DNA from 2 places in the Acidaminococcus sp. HCP3S3_G9_1 genome. Region 1 is predicted to be linked to the other one. Evidence: predicted binding sites of a transcription regulator. Region 1 holds the regulator's gene; the other holds the start of a gene.

Region 1 (7,496 bases):
GATCCCCGGGAAAGAGCCGAATTCCCCTTTGTGGATACCCAGCGGCCCTGGAAGAAGATGAGCTTCAAAGACTGTACCTTCCGGGAACTCCAGGAACTGGTGCTGGAAAAAGGCAAGCGCCTCCACCCGTCCCCGTCCCTGGAAGAAATCCGCCGGTACGTGCGGAAGCAGCTGGACCACGAAATCTGGCCCGAAGAACAGCGTTTCAGCAACCCCCATATGCATTTCCTGGACATGAGCCCCCGGTACTACGCCATGAAGATGGCCCTGCTGGAAGATGTGAAGAAGGGGAAATAAGACGGTCAAAGGAGAACACCATGTCCCATCCCTGGGAATCGTACCAGGCGGTTTATGTGCACATCCCTTTTTGCGTCCATAAATGTGCCTACTGTGATTTTGCTTCGTATCAGATTTACAACGACCATATCATGAACGACTGCGTCCGGCGTCTGGTGGAGGAAATCTCCGCCTGTACGCCGGCTTTGCCGGTTTCGCCCAGGGCTACGGTGTATTTCGGCGGGGGCACCCCCAGTGTGCTGCCTCTGGATAATCTGGCCGCCATTGTTTCCGCCCTGAAGGAACGGGGCTTCTGGCAGCAGCCGGCGGAAGCCACCCTGGAGGCCAATCCGGGGACGGTGGACCTGGAACGGCTCCGGTTTTACCGGTTTTTGGGGTTCGACCGGCTGAGCCTGGGAATCCAGTCCTTCCAGCAGTCTGAACTGGCGTCCATGGGACGGATCCATACGGCGGAGCAGGCGGAAGAAGCCATTGCCCTGGCCCGGCAGGCCGGGTTCCGGCGGATCAGCGGCGATTTGATCTACGGTTACCCTGGCCAGACAGTGGAATCTGTCCGGGATTCCCTGGAACGGCTGCTGCAAACCGGGGTGGACCATGTGTCCGTCTACGGTCTTACGGTGGAAGAGGGGACCCTTCTGGCCAAACAGATCCGGGAAGGGCAGCTGGCCCTGCCTTCGGAAGAGGAAACCGGCGCCATGTACGACCTGCTCATGGAAGAACTGCCCAAAGCCGGGTACCAAAGGTACGAAATCTCCAATTTTGCCCGGCCCGGCCAGGAATCCCGGCACAACCAGGTGTACTGGCACTACGATCCCTATCTGGCCTTCGGTCCTGCTGCCTGCGGGTTCGACGGAAAGAAACGGGAGACCAATCCCCGGAATCTGATGGTCTATCTCCGGGGAGAAGTCCCGGAACAGGAAGAACTGACTCCCACGGAACGGCGGGAAGAGCTGGTGTTCATGAACCTGCGCACCGCCAAGGGACTGTCCCTGGAAGAATTCCGACTGCGGACGGGAGAAGATTTCTTCCATATATATAAAGAAGGGTTCGCCCATTGCCAGAACCGGGGCTGGATCACCCGGGAAGGGGACCGTATCCGCCTTACGGAACAGGGGATGCGGTACGGAAATCTGGCCTTTGAAGAATTTTTGTAAAAAGGCAAATATTTTTAGGGAAAGTATTGACAATTTGACTAAAGAGGTGTATCTTTACACTTAGATGTTAGCACTCCAATTATTAGAGTGCTAACAATCCAGAAGAGAGATGATTACAGTGCTGAGTGACCGCAAGAAAAAAATTCTTCAACTGATCATTGAAGACTATATCGAAACGGCGGAGCCTGTAGGATCTCGCAGCATCGCCAGGAAGTACAATCTGGGGATCAGCCCGGCAACCATCCGGAACGAAATGTCCGACCTGGAACTGCTGGGTTATCTGGAGCAGCCCCATACTTCGGCGGGCCGTGTCCCGTCGGCGGCTGCCTATCGGTACTATGTGGATTCCATTGCCAAACCCGATGCCCTGGCGCCCAATGATGTGGCGCTGATCAACAGCTGGTTCCGGGAACGGGTCCACAGCATCGACGATATCTTCCAGTCCACCGCCAAGATCCTGTCACGGATGAGCAAGAACGTGTCCGTGGTGCTGGCCAACAAGGACAGTGAAAGCGTATTTTCCTATCTCCGCTTCCTGCCCCTGAACGAGCACCAGGCCATCCTGTGCATCGTGGCCAACGACGGGCGGATGGACAACAGTGTGATCCAGATCCCGGCGGGCATGAGCCGCCTGGAAATGGACACCCTGGCCCAGAGAGTCACCAACAAGCTCCATGGGATGAAGCTGAACGATATCACAGACCAGATCCTGAAAGACGTCCGGGATGCCCTGGCTGGGGACAAAGCCCTGTATGCTTCTCTGATCCAGGTGGTCAGACAGATGCGGAGCGGCCAGTCGGAGAACAAGATGTACCTGGGCGGCACCAAACAGCTGCTCAGCCAGCCGGAATTCAAGGATCCGGAACGGATCCGGGAGCTGCTGAGCGTGCTGGAGGAAGAGCAGATGCTGAAAGACATGCTGATGGCCGACAAGGACTCCGGTCTCAAGGTGACCATCGGCAGCGAGAACAAATTTTCCGGCATCCAGGACTGCAGCATGATCCAGGCCACCTACCGTCTCAACGGACAGGTGGTGGGGACCCTGGCGGTCCTGGGACCGACCCGTATGGAATACCGGAAGGTGATTTCCGTCATGGATTACCTTCACAACTACCTGCGGGTGGTCATGAATAAAATGGATGAAAAGTAGGGGAGGACCAATGGAAAAGGACCAGCAGAAGAACCCGGAAACCGTGAAGGCAGAGGGTGCGGAAGCGGCCCAGGCCCAGACTGCGGCGGAAGAAACCGCAGAACAGGCCAAGGCAGCGGAAGCAGCCCAGGCTGACACCAAAGACGAAAAAGCAGCAGAACCCGATCCCAGGGACGAAAAGATCGCCCAGCAGGAACAGCAGATCGCTGACCTGCAGAACCGGCTCCTGCGGCTCCAGGCAGATTTTGACAACTTCCGGAAACGGAACAACGAAGAACGGGAACGTCTGGGCCGGTATGTAACCGGACAGGTGGCCCGGGAATTTTTGAAGGTGCTGGACAATTTCGAACGGGCGGAAGCCAGTCTGGAAACCAGCAAAGACGGAGCGGCCATCCAAAAAGGCATGGAAATGATCCACAAGCAGTTTGAAAAGGCACTCCAGACCCTGCACATCGAAGAAATCCCGGCGGAAGGCAAGCCTTTCGATCCTCAGATCCATGAAGCCGTGATGCAGGGCAGCAACCCGGATCTGCCGGATGAAAGCATCGACCTGGTCCTGGAAAAGGGCTACAAGATCGGTGACGACGTAATCCGTCATTCCAAGGTACGGGTTGTCCGCAACGATTGAAAACAACGTTTTGAACGATTGATAATTCCAGAGTGTACAGGAGGAATTCATTATGTCTAAGATTATTGGTATTGACTTAGGGACCACCAACTCCGTAGTCGCTGTCATGGAAGGCGGCGAACCTACGGTTATTACCACCCAGGAAGGCGGCCGGCTGACTCCTTCCGTGGTTGGCTTTACGAAAAACGGGGAAAGACTGGTAGGCCAGCTGGCCAAACGCCAGGCTGTATCCAACCCGGAACGGACCATCAGCTCCATCAAACGGCACATGGGCACCAAATACACGGTGACCATTGACGGCAAGGATTATACTCCGGAACAGATTTCCGCCATGATCCTGGAAAAGATGAAGGGCGATGCAGAACGGTATCTGGGTGAAAAAGTCACCGAAGCCGTCATCACCGTACCGGCTTACTTCAACGACAGCCAGCGTCAGGCCACCAAGGATGCAGGCCGGATCGCCGGGCTGGATGTAAAACGGATCATCAACGAACCCACGGCTGCAGCTCTGGCTTACGGCATCGATAAATCCGACGACCACACCATCCTGGTTTACGACCTGGGCGGCGGCACCTTCGATGTGTCCATCCTGGAACTGGGCGACGGGGTGTTCGAAGTGAAATCCACCAACGGGGATACCCATCTGGGCGGCGATGACTTCGATAAACGGATCATGGACTGGATGTGCGATGAATTCAAGAAACAGAACGGCATCGACCTGACCGGGGACAAGATGGCCATGCAGCGGATCCGTGAAGCTGCTGAAAAAGCCAAGATCGAACTGTCCAACATGCTGACCACCAACATCAACCTGCCGTTCATTTCCGCAGGCCCCAACGGCCCTGTGCATATGGACCTGGATCTGACCCGGGCCAAATTCGATGAAATGACCAGCGACCTGGTTGACCGGACCCTCGTGTGCGTCAACAAGGCCCTCAGCGATGCCAACATGACCCCGAAAGACATCAACAAGGTCCTGCTGGTAGGCGGTTCTTCCCGTATCCCTGCGGTGCAGGAAGCCATTAAACGGACCATGGGCCAGGAACCGGCTCACGGGGTGAACCCGGATGAATGTGTGGCCATGGGTGCTGCCATCCAGGCCGGTGTACTGGCTGGGGATGTGAAAGACGTCCTGCTGCTGGATGTAACGCCTCTGTCCCTGGGTATCGAAACCATGGGCGGCGTAATGACCAAGATCATTGACCGGAACACCACCATTCCTACTTCCAAGAAACAGATCTTCTCCACGGCTACCGACAACCAGCCCTCTGTGGATATCCACGTACTCCAGGGCGAACGGGAAATGGCTGCGGACAACAAAACCCTGGGCCGTTTTGAACTGTCCGGCATTCCGGCAGCTCCCCGGGGAGTGCCTCAGATCGAAGTGGCCTTCGATATCGATGCCAACGGTATCGTAAACGTAAGCGCCAAGGATCTGGGTACTGGCAAGGAACAGAAGATCACCATTACTTCTTCCGGCAGCCTGAGCAAGGAAGAAGTGGACAAGATGGTGAAGGAAGCCCAGGCCAACGAAGCCGCCGACAAGAAGCGGAAGGAAGCCGTAGAAGCCAAGAACCAGGCAGATACCCTGATCTACCAGGCTGAAAAGACCGTGAAGGACATGAACGGCAAAGGCCATGACGACCTGATCAAGAAGGTCCAGGACGCCATCGCCACCCTGAAAGAAACCATGAAAGGCGACGATACCGACAAGATCAAAGCCGATACCGAAGCCCTGCAGAAACCTCTGTATGAACTGAGCGCTGAACTGTACAAGCAGAACCAGGGCGCTGCCCAGGGTGCTGCCGGTGCCAATGCCAACACCAACGCCGGTGCAGGCGCCGACGGAGGGACCGAAAGCAAGAAAGCCGACGACGATGTAGTGGATGCGGAAGTCGTTGACGACGACAAGAAATAAGCTTTCCTAGAGGGAGATACGGATGGCAGAGAAGAGAGACTACTATGAAGTGCTGGGCGTTTCCAAAAACGCCACAGCCGATGAGCTGAAAAAGGCCTACCACAAACTGGCCCGGAAGTATCACCCCGACCTGAACAAAGACAATCCGGAAGCAGCGGACAAATTCAAAGAGGCCAACGAAGCCTACAGTGTCCTCAGCGACCCCCAGAAGAGAGCGGCCTATGACCAGTACGGCCATGCTGCTTTCCAGAACGGAGGAGGACCCGGCGCTGGTGCCGGCAACCCCTTCGGCGGCGGGTTCCAGGGCTTTGGAGGTTTCGGCGGCGGAGAAGGCATGGACGACATCTTCAACATGTTCTTTGGAGGTGCCGGACGGGGCGGTTCCGGCCGGCGGGCCGACAATGGCCCCCGGCAGGGGTCCGACCTGCGGATGGACCTGCAGATCACCTTTGAAGAGGCCGCTTTTGGCACGGAAAAGAAGATCCGCCTGAACCGGGAAGAGGAATGTGAAACCTGTCACGGTTCCGGGGCGGCTCCCGGCAGCACGCCGGAAACCTGTCCGGACTGCCATGGTACAGGGGAGATCCGGGTTACCCAGAATTCTCTCTTTGGCCAGGTGGTCAACGTCCGGACCTGTCCCAAATGTCATGGTACCGGGAAGATTGTCACCAATCCCTGCAAGGACTGCCATGGCACAGGCCGGGTGAAAAAGAAACGGATGCTGACGGTGAAGATCCCTGCCGGCGTGGACAATGGGTCCCGTCTGCGGGTGGCCGGCGAAGGGGAAGCCGGGCTCCGGGGCGGACGTCCCGGGGACCTGTACGTATACCTGTACGTGAAACCCCACAAGTTCTTTGAACGGGACGGCACCACCGTAACCTGCGAAGTGCCCATCAACATCGTCCAGGCTACCCTGGGGGCGGAGATTGAGGTGCCCACCCTGTACGGCCAGGTGAAGGTGAAGATCCCGGAAGGGACCCAGCCCAACAAGATCCTGCGTCTCAAAGGGAAAGGGATCGTATCCCTGCGGTCGGGTCAGAAGGGCGACCAGATGGTCCGGATCAAAGTGGTGATCCCCACCGGGCTCAGCGAGGCCCAGAAAGAGGCCCTGCGGAAGTTCGGCGATGCCAGCGGAAGCACCATCAATCCGGAAGAAAAAAGTTTCCTGAACAAAATCAAAGATCTGTTCAAGTAAAGGAAAAAATGGCTGCTGTACGTGTCAATACACGTACAGCAGCCATTTTTTTCATGTATGGACTCTTCTCTGGAATGATAAACCAAATAAAAAACTTAATAAAGACTATGGATATACAAAATATCACGCCGGACAGACCCACCCCCATTCCGGAAGGGAAGGGGACGGTGGATGAACCTTCCATCCGGGAATTCAGAGGGGCGGAAGACCATGACAATGGCGGCCGGACCTGGTACCGGGAAAAGAAGTCCATCCCCTTCTTCAAGGTATTGGACGGCAAGGTGACCAACTACGGCACCTTCGACGTGGAAAGCATGCCGGAGAAGGTGGAAATCACTCCCAGCGGCATGCGTCTGCCGGAACCGGATCAGGAAAAGACCCAGCACCGGGAATACACCACCACCCTGACCCTGCCGGGTGGGGAAGGGACCTACCGGCTGGTGTACAACGGGGTTTCCTTCAACATCCACGCTGTGGATGCAGCGGCCTGTCAGCGGTCAATGGTCAGCGGCCGAAGGAAAAAATTTGCAGGCAAATTTTTTTGAAGGAGGACGCAGCCGGAGGCTGCTAACCCACCACCATTGCGCAAGCGCAACGGTCCCCCGCCCTTGCAAAGGGCGGATATATGCTCGGGCTGACGCCCATTGCTTTTTTACATCAGAACAGAAAATTTCTGTACGGGTTCTATGTTTCAAAACAAGGGGCCTTGTGCCCCGCGTTTTTATCCGCCCTTTGCAAGGGCGGGGGTATCCATGCGCAGCATGGGTGGTGGGTTAGCAGCCCCATGGGCTGCGTTTCCCTTCAGAGGAACCCGCTGCAGCGGGTTCCTTCCATAACGATGAATGATGAACAATACTCTGGGCCCGTGATCACTTACCCACTTACCCACTTTTTCTCCCCCTCACAATATGGTATAATAATAAGATATCTGTACAAAGGAGCGTTACATATGGAATCTTGGCTGCAAGTTAGCATAAAAGTTACCCATGAGGCTGTGGAAGCTGTGGCGGATCTGCTCCGGGAGGTGGGGGCCCGGAACGGGGTGGAAATCGAAGACCCTCTGCTGCTGAACCAGCTGCGGGAAAGTGCCACCTGGGAACTGTGCGACATCCCCCATCAGGAAAATACGGAAGTGGTCACCGTTTCCGCCTACT
Region 2 (7,496 bases), on a different contig from region 1:
GCAATGTCCTGGATCCGGGTGGAGGCCAGAAGGCACAGAAAGGCGGTGGTCATGACGAACATCCGCAGGCCCCCGGTGAGGGCCACATACAAGGGAGAACCGAACAGCAGCTGGAGCAGCACCATCATGCCGGTGAACACGGTAAGGGTGCCGATGGCCGCCATGGTCATCCGGTCCCGTTTGATATACAGCAGGATCACCAGTTCCAGCACCAGCAGGGTGGCCACCGCCGGCACCGGCAGCAGGAACACCCAGGCGGTGACCGCCAGCACCAGGATCAGTTTGGTAAAGGCTGTGATCTTCATGCTTTGGCACCTTCTTTCGGCTGGATCTTGCTGCACAGATCTTCCGGACTGTCCGCCTGGACCCCGAACAGGGCTCCCAGCCGGGACAGCACCGGCTGCTTCAGACCCCATTCCTCAATGGGCCGCTTTCCGTCGAACAGATTGCCGGTCTTCCCGTCATACACCAGCTGGCCGTCGTGGAGCACCAGGGCATGGGTGGTGAATTTCCGGGCGATTTCCATATCATGGGTGATCAGGATCAGGGTCATGTGTTTTTCTTTCTGGAGTTTGGCCAGGTAGTCCATCATATGCTGTTTTTCCTGTTCGTCCTGACCGTTGGTGATTTCGTCCAAGATCAAAGTCCGGGGCTGGAGAGCCAGCGCCACTGCCACCCCCAGCCGCCGTTTCTGGCCGAAGGAAAGCCCCCGGGGATACTGGTCCAGGCAGGGGGTCAGCCCCATGGCTTCCACCGCATCCCGGACCTGCCGGTCCAGGGCCTCTTTGGGCATTTTCCGGTTCTGGAGGCCGTAGGCCACTTCATCATATACCGTATCCCCCAGCAGCTGGAGGTCTGGATTCTGGAACACATACCCCACCTTGTCCGCCAGGTCCGCCGGTTCGTAGCCGGCAATATCCACTCCGTCCACCAGCACCTGGCCGCTCCGGGGATGGTTCAGGGCCATGAACAGCCGGCTGAGGGTGGTCTTGCCGCTGCCGTTGTGGCCCAGGAGAGCCACCGCTTCCCCGTCTTCCACTTGGCAGCTGATGTCCTGGAGCACAGGGATGCCTCTCCGGTAGGCAAAGTTCACTGCTTTTGCTTCAATCATTCCTTGGCGCCTCCCTGAAATTTCTGGAGCAGTTCCTTTTCTGCTTCTTCTTCCGTTCTCCAGTCTCCCAGCTTCACCTGGTACTTTTCTTCCAGGCCCAGTTTCACCTGCCACAGTTCCGGCAGGTTCTCCCGCAGGTCCTCCTGGGCGAAGGCGTTCCGGGCGGCTTCGGCAAAGGGTCCCTGGACCCGGGCCTCTCCCTGGCTGATGAGCACCAGGTCCGTCATATAGGGCAGCAGGTAGTTCAGGTCATGTTCCACCACCACTACGGTCATCTGATGCTGCCGGTAAATCTTGTACAGCAGGGCATACAGGGACCGGGCCCCGTCAGGATCCAGGGCGGACACCGGTTCATCCAGGATCAGCACTTCCGGACGGCAGGCCAGCACGGATGCCAGGAGCAGCCGCTGCCGCTGGCCTCCGGACAGTTCGTCCAGCTGGTAGTTTTCCCGGCCGGGAAGCCCTACATCCTCCAGGGCCTGGCTCACCCGGGCATCCACCTCTTCCGGGGAGAACCCGTGGTTCAGCAGGCCGAAGGCGATTTCTTCCCCGGCAGTCAGGGACACCATCTGGCTTTCGTAGTCGTCCATCATGATCCCCACCCGCATGGCGATTTCGGAGATCTTCCGGCCCTTCAGGTCTTCTCCCAGCACTTCCACCCTGCCGTGGTACCGGCCCCCGTAATAATGGGGGACGATGCCGGTCATGGCCTTGCACAGGGTGGTCTTGCCGGCGCCGCTGGGCCCGGCAATGGCGGTGAAGCTGCCTTTCTGGATGTCCAGGTTGATGTCTTTCAGCACCAGGTCACTGTTCAGATAGGCAAAATAAAAATCAGAAATCCGGATGGCTGTTTCACACATGGTGTTTCCCCTCCGTAGCAAAGAAAATCTTCCGTACCGGGCCGTAGAGCACCTGGGTGACCACACCGTTCAGGACCCCTACGGTGAGCACCACCGGCAGCATGGCATGAGTCCACACGGCAAGGGGCAGCCCCAGCACCAGTTTCAAGATGTAGGTGAACACACTGCCGCTGACGGAAGTGGCCAGGAACCCTACAATAAAAGGCTTCACCTTCAGCTGTTCCAAGTGGGCCAGGGCGAAGGCCTTCACCAGGATACAGGCGGTAAGGGCCCCGCACAGTTCACTGGCAATGTTCCCCAGCGGGAAGGCGGATTTGGACGAAGGGATCAGGGTGAGCCCGGCCACAAAGCCGATGCCCAAAGCCCGGGTGGGCCCTGGCTTCGTCAGACAGATGGTAATGGAATACATGGCGATGGTCCAGTTGGGGGTGACCCCGCCCACGTTGGGGCTGATGGTATGGAGGATGACCCCAATGGCCAGCAGCAGGGCCGTCATGGCCACCCAGCGATGGGTATCACGGGCTGCTTCCACCGTAATCAGTTCCGGAATCGGTTTTTCCATGCTGCGATGCTCCTTTGCTACAATACAGTATAGAATATAGTTTATGGGGACGGGGGGAGGATGTCAAGGAAAAAGGGGCTGTTGCCTAAGCAACAACCCCTTCAACGGTCTCACAGCTCTTCAAACAGCTGCTGCCCGATTTCCAGCATTTTCTCTTTTTGGGTTTCCAGTTCCACCAGGAGTAGTTCGATCTTTTCTCCGGCACCCCGAAAATCTCCAGGGCCTGGGTCAGGATCAGCCGTTTCAGCTGCTCCGAAAGAGCCGCCAGGATTTCGTCCTTGGTTTTGTACCAGCGGCGGATCTCCAGCCCTCCCACTCCAGATTCCTCACTGATCCGGCTGAGAGTCATCCGCTGGTAGCCTACATCCAGCAGCAGTCTGGCTGCACTTTTCAGGACCCGTTCCCGGCCGGTCAGGTCCTGTGGAGTAACGTCTGCCAACGGTTGTTTTCGATTTCTGCCCATAAATCCTGTGACTCCATTCTTCCTGCAATATTTTGCGGTATGATTTTAGTGTATCACGGGGCAAAAACTTCATCAATCAATAGCGAAAAAATTCATTGTTTTCATTTTTCTGCCACAAGTATCCCTCGAAAATCCTGTAACTTCTTGCACTTGAGCCATGACTAAACAGTCTGTTTCCGACTATACAGTCATACATTTGTTGCACAAAAAAAGGACTGCCGCTCAAGCAGCAGTCCTTTTTCTCTATGGAGCTCCGACTTTCCACGGAGTCTCCCGCCCTCGTTATCCTTCGATGGCGATATATTTCTTGTTGTCCACCTTCTGGGGTTCCTTTTTGGGGATGCTCAGTTCCAGGATACCGTTTTCGTACTTGGCCTTCACATCAGCCTCGGTGACCCCTTCGCCTACATAGAAGCTCCGGGCGCACTGGCCAAAGGTCCGTTCACGGCGGATATACTGGCCTTTCTTGTCTTTTTCATCCTTGTCCACACCCTTGCTGGCACTGATGGTCAGATATCCGTTTTCCAGCTGTGCATGGATTTCATCCTTCTTGAACCCCGGCAGGTCAATGTCCAGTTCATAGTGGTCGCCCACATCCCGCACATCGGTCTTCATCATATTTCTGGAGTGTTTCCCGTACAGAGGATTTCTGGCCGTAAACACATCATCAAAGTCATTCATGAGATCATCGAACACATTGTCATTGAAAACGCTAGGCAGTAACATAAGCCATTCCTCCATTCAATCTTGGCCTTGAAGGTCAGCTTTTGGAACTACCGAAAGGCTGGATTCCTGCGGCCCCTCAGGGGCCCGTCCTACGTTCCAGGTTCTCTTGGGAACCCTTCTCTGTGGTCTTTCCTTCGTTCTGGTATTATAATAGCACAGGTTGTTAGCACTGTCAAGCGTTGAGTGCTAAAAAGTCAAAGTTTTTTTGACTTTTTAGAGGAGAGGAATGGGGCTGTTGCATGTGCAGCAGCCCCTCTAAAAAATCACAGCTTCACCCGGGCCGGAGAGGCGATCAGGAACAGATTGTGGTTCCCTCCCTCTTTTTCCGGGAACTGGCCGTACATGTCGAAGGTGGAGAAGAACCGGGCGGCCGGGTAGATGCCGTAGCCGTCCTGGTTATGGTCCGTGGTGTCGTAGGGATCCGCCACGATCAGCACATCGTCCTGGGTGTCGGCGGTGCCCATGTCATCATAGCCGATGATTACCTGCCAGTGGCCGCCCCAGTCGATCCATCCTGCCAGGATAGGCTTTCCGGCCTTCAGGGTGGCCTTGATGTCTTCCGGTCCGAAGGTCTTCCCGGCCTTTGCATAGTCTTCCGTGGTCACCAAGTCGAACCCTCCCACCTTCTGGAACATGTCCTTCATCTGTTCCAGGGTGGTGCCCGGATATCCGTCCGGGAAGCCAGGGACATTCACGTCCTTCAGGGGATGGCGCAGATCCGCCAGCTTCTGTTCCGTCCAGTCCTTCTGCCGGTCATACCACCGGAGCACCATCAGGGCTGCCGCCGGTCCGCAGGACCATTCACTGGACTGCTGGATGGTCTTGAAAGCCGGCAGCAGCACCAGGGACCCTTTGGAATGCATATGGTAGAAGTCCGGGTGAGTGTAATAAATGGTCTTTTTGTGATCCAGCTTCCGCTCTATGGAAGCAGCCCCCTGGTCCTGGGTGATTTTCGCCGGTTCCTGGAATTTCATGTCATCACTGAAGTTCCGGTTGGCCGCCAGCACCGGCAGGGAGAAGCCGGCGGCCAGCAGGCCGGCCAGCACAGCAGAAGTCAGTTTTGGGAAAAGTTTCATATCCATCCGTTCCTTTCACGGCCCGGCCCTTTTTCCGGAAAGGGCCCTCGGGCATCCGTATTTCTTCTCCCTATTATAAAAGATTTCCGCCGGAATGCCTATAAGCTCCCCAGGATTTTCCCGCTGATTTCCTCCAGCAGGGGCCGCTGCTCCTCCAGCCGGTCCAGCATTTTCTGGATGGTCCCGGAAGAAATCCCGAAGATCCGTAGGGAATGGGTCAGGAAGGTCCGGCGGATCCGGTCCCAGTGGTAGGGCTTCCGGAACCCGTGGGCCATCACATAGCCTCCCAGTCCGGAACACACCAGCAGCATCTTTTCGTAGCTGAACTGACTGGACATCCGGACGGAAAACAGTCTGGTCACATACCGGTAATGGCGGGCCACCACTCGTTCGAGCAGATGGGGGATACAGTAGGCAGTCTTCCAGAAACTCCACAGCATGGTGTTGGTGTCCAGTACCTCCATTTCCATCCCCAGCAGCATCACATACCGGTACAGGGCCATTTCCTCCCGGGTCCAGGATTCGGGGAAAGCCTCATCTGGCAGGAAGGTGTGGCAGATATAATCCCGGGTCCGTTCCATCAGCTGGGCAGCCAGGTCATCCAACAGTTCTTCCTTGGTCCGGTACCAGAGACTGATCTGCCGCTGGGGAATCCCCAGGGATTCCGCCAGTTTGGGCAGGGTGGTCCGCACATATCCCAGTTCCAGGAACATCTCCTTGGCCCGGTGGCGGATCTTCCGGTGCAGGGCCTCATCCTTTTCTTCCAGCAGTTTTTCTTCCTTTTTCCGTCTTCCCATCAGAACATCCTCCTTTGCCGCAGCTTCTGTTTCCATTATACCAAATCCCTTCCGGCTAAAAAAACAAGAGGACTGCCGCCAGTATGCAGTCCTCTCGTGTTGGTTGCTGATTAGAAGGTTACGACCATCTGAGACCACAGGGTCCGTGCATGTTCGTCGCTGTCCTTGCCTTTCAGGTCGAAGTATTCCACCTGGGCCACCATGTTCTTGGCCAAGGTTACGTTGCCGCCGAAGTGCCAGCCCTTGAACCCTTCTTCCGGGAACACATCATACCGGCCGTTCATGGTATGAGCAATGGTAGTGGTGGCCGCCTGATCATAGTATTTGGTGAACAGGCCCCAGCTGCCGGGTTTGGAAGCGGTGGCGCCGCCGTATTGCAGCCAGGCAACGACCCCGTCGTCATCTTTACCCATGTCATCCAGGTGATCATTGTCCCCGTTCAGGTACATGGCCCCGAAGTTGAACTTGCCTGCGGTGTAGTCGGCACCGACCGTCCAGATGGAGTCATCATCTTTGCCCATGCCCATGGCGGTTACATCGTCTGCCCGGACGTAGTTGGCTGCCATGTTCAGGTTGCCCCAACGGCCGCCTACTTCCGCCCTCCAGTATTTGTCGGCCACGGAATCGTTGTTGGAATCGCTCCAGCTGTATTCGCTCTTGTTGGCCATTTTGCCCCAGACCCCGGTGATGTAGGCCTGGCCAATCTTCACATCGGCTTTGATGGCATCCACACGGCTATCGTAGATGTTCCCGTCAGCGATGAAGTCCTGGAACCGGCCGCCGGTCAGGTTTACCACCCCGATGTTCCCGGTCAGGTAAGCTCTCTGGAATTCCGTGTCATCGTCACCGGATTCGTTCTGGCCGATGAAGTGCTGGTTGTTTTCCAGCATGGATACGTAATGCCAGTTGTCGTTGACTTCGCCGGTGAGGAACAGACGGGTACGGAGCCGGGCGTCGTCGTTGTCACGGCCGGCTTTGGCAGCCTGCCATTTGTTTACGGCACCGCCGGAGCTGTGATCATAGCTCAGCCGGACGTTCCCGGTGATCTTCACATTGTCGGCGTTCTTTTCCAGTTTGGCCACCCGGACACCCAGGTTGTCCAGTTCATCAGCGAATTCGCTGACCAGCTTGTCATCGGCACCGATGGCTCCTTTGGCCAGAGCTTTGGCTACAATCTGTGCCATTTCATACCGGGTCATGGTTTTGTCACCTTTGAAGGTGCCATCAGGATATCCGTCCACCACACCGGCAGCAGCCAGTTTTGCTACAGCTCCATAAGCCCAGTGGCCTGCAGGCAGATCAGAGAACGGGTTGGCGGCAAATGCCGTGGCGCTGATGCCCATAGCCATAGCCAGAGCACACACTAAGTTTTTTTTCATGATAAAAATCCTCCTTCTGGTAATTTCCTGTCCGGAAGGGGTTCGCCTGCTTCCCGGGTTCTGTGCGAGTGGCCTTGTTTCCTCTACAGGTGCCGGCAATCCTGCGCTTCTCTTCGTTCCAGGATCTGTGGTAGTTTTCCACGTCTTCACTATACCAGAGGAAACTTTCTCCCGTCCCGGAAAACGCCTTGTGTTCCCAAAGCCTTCTTTTTTACAAGTGTATATTTCACGAACTTTTCATTTTTATCACAATATCGATGGAAAAGAGACGCTTGCAGTTTTGGAGAAAAGAGGGTATGATGTAATTAATCTTATTACAGGAAGGATGATTCCCATGGCAAATCATGAAGAACTGGTTGCTGAAGTAAAGAATCTGGCCGCAGCCCCCAGCGTGTACAGCGGTCTGAAAGATCTGGCGGAACAATGGCTGGCCGCTGAGGGCACCGCCGCCCAGGCCAACCTGACGGCCCTGCTCCGGGCTGCCCTGAAGGAAGATGTAAACACCATTGACCAGGTGCTGCC

Evidence for each region. Region 1 encodes HrcA, which represses chaperone genes, less so after heat shock. Its sites were predicted from a motif close to TGTTAGCACTCNNNTNANNNGAGTGCTAACA; they were not measured.
Region 2: ACTQY1_RS08115 (Hsp20/alpha crystallin family protein) is a predicted target of HrcA. The motif match lies at 3,884-3,914, and genes of this name have one in related genera.

The regions. Positions count from the first base shown of each region.
Region 1 is NZ_JBQKCH010000005.1:45,920-53,415, forward strand. It holds gene ACTQY1_RS04770 (nicotinate phosphoribosyltransferase) at 1-297, shown strand, start outside; gene hemW (radical SAM family heme chaperone HemW) at 318-1,451, shown strand; gene hrcA (heat-inducible transcriptional repressor HrcA) at 1,561-2,601, shown strand; gene grpE (nucleotide exchange factor GrpE) at 2,612-3,229, shown strand; gene dnaK (molecular chaperone DnaK) at 3,282-5,147, shown strand; gene dnaJ (molecular chaperone DnaJ) at 5,170-6,342, shown strand; gene ACTQY1_RS04800 (hypothetical protein) at 6,450-6,887, shown strand; gene prmA (50S ribosomal protein L11 methyltransferase) at 7,292-7,496, shown strand, end outside.
Region 2 is NZ_JBQKCH010000011.1:72,745-80,240, reverse strand. It holds gene ACTQY1_RS08140 (energy-coupling factor transporter transmembrane component T) at 1-305, opposite strand, end outside; gene ACTQY1_RS08135 (energy-coupling factor ABC transporter ATP-binding protein) at 302-1,111, opposite strand; gene ACTQY1_RS08130 (energy-coupling factor ABC transporter ATP-binding protein) at 1,108-1,971, opposite strand; gene ACTQY1_RS08125 (tryptophan transporter) at 1,964-2,533, opposite strand; gene ACTQY1_RS08120 (TetR/AcrR family transcriptional regulator) at 2,619-2,996, opposite strand; gene ACTQY1_RS08115 (Hsp20/alpha crystallin family protein) at 3,279-3,722, opposite strand; gene ACTQY1_RS08110 (C39 family peptidase) at 3,986-4,798, opposite strand; gene ACTQY1_RS08105 (TetR/AcrR family transcriptional regulator) at 4,897-5,595, opposite strand; gene ACTQY1_RS08100 (S-layer homology domain-containing protein) at 5,706-6,974, opposite strand; gene ACTQY1_RS08095 (hypothetical protein) at 7,309-7,496, shown strand, end outside.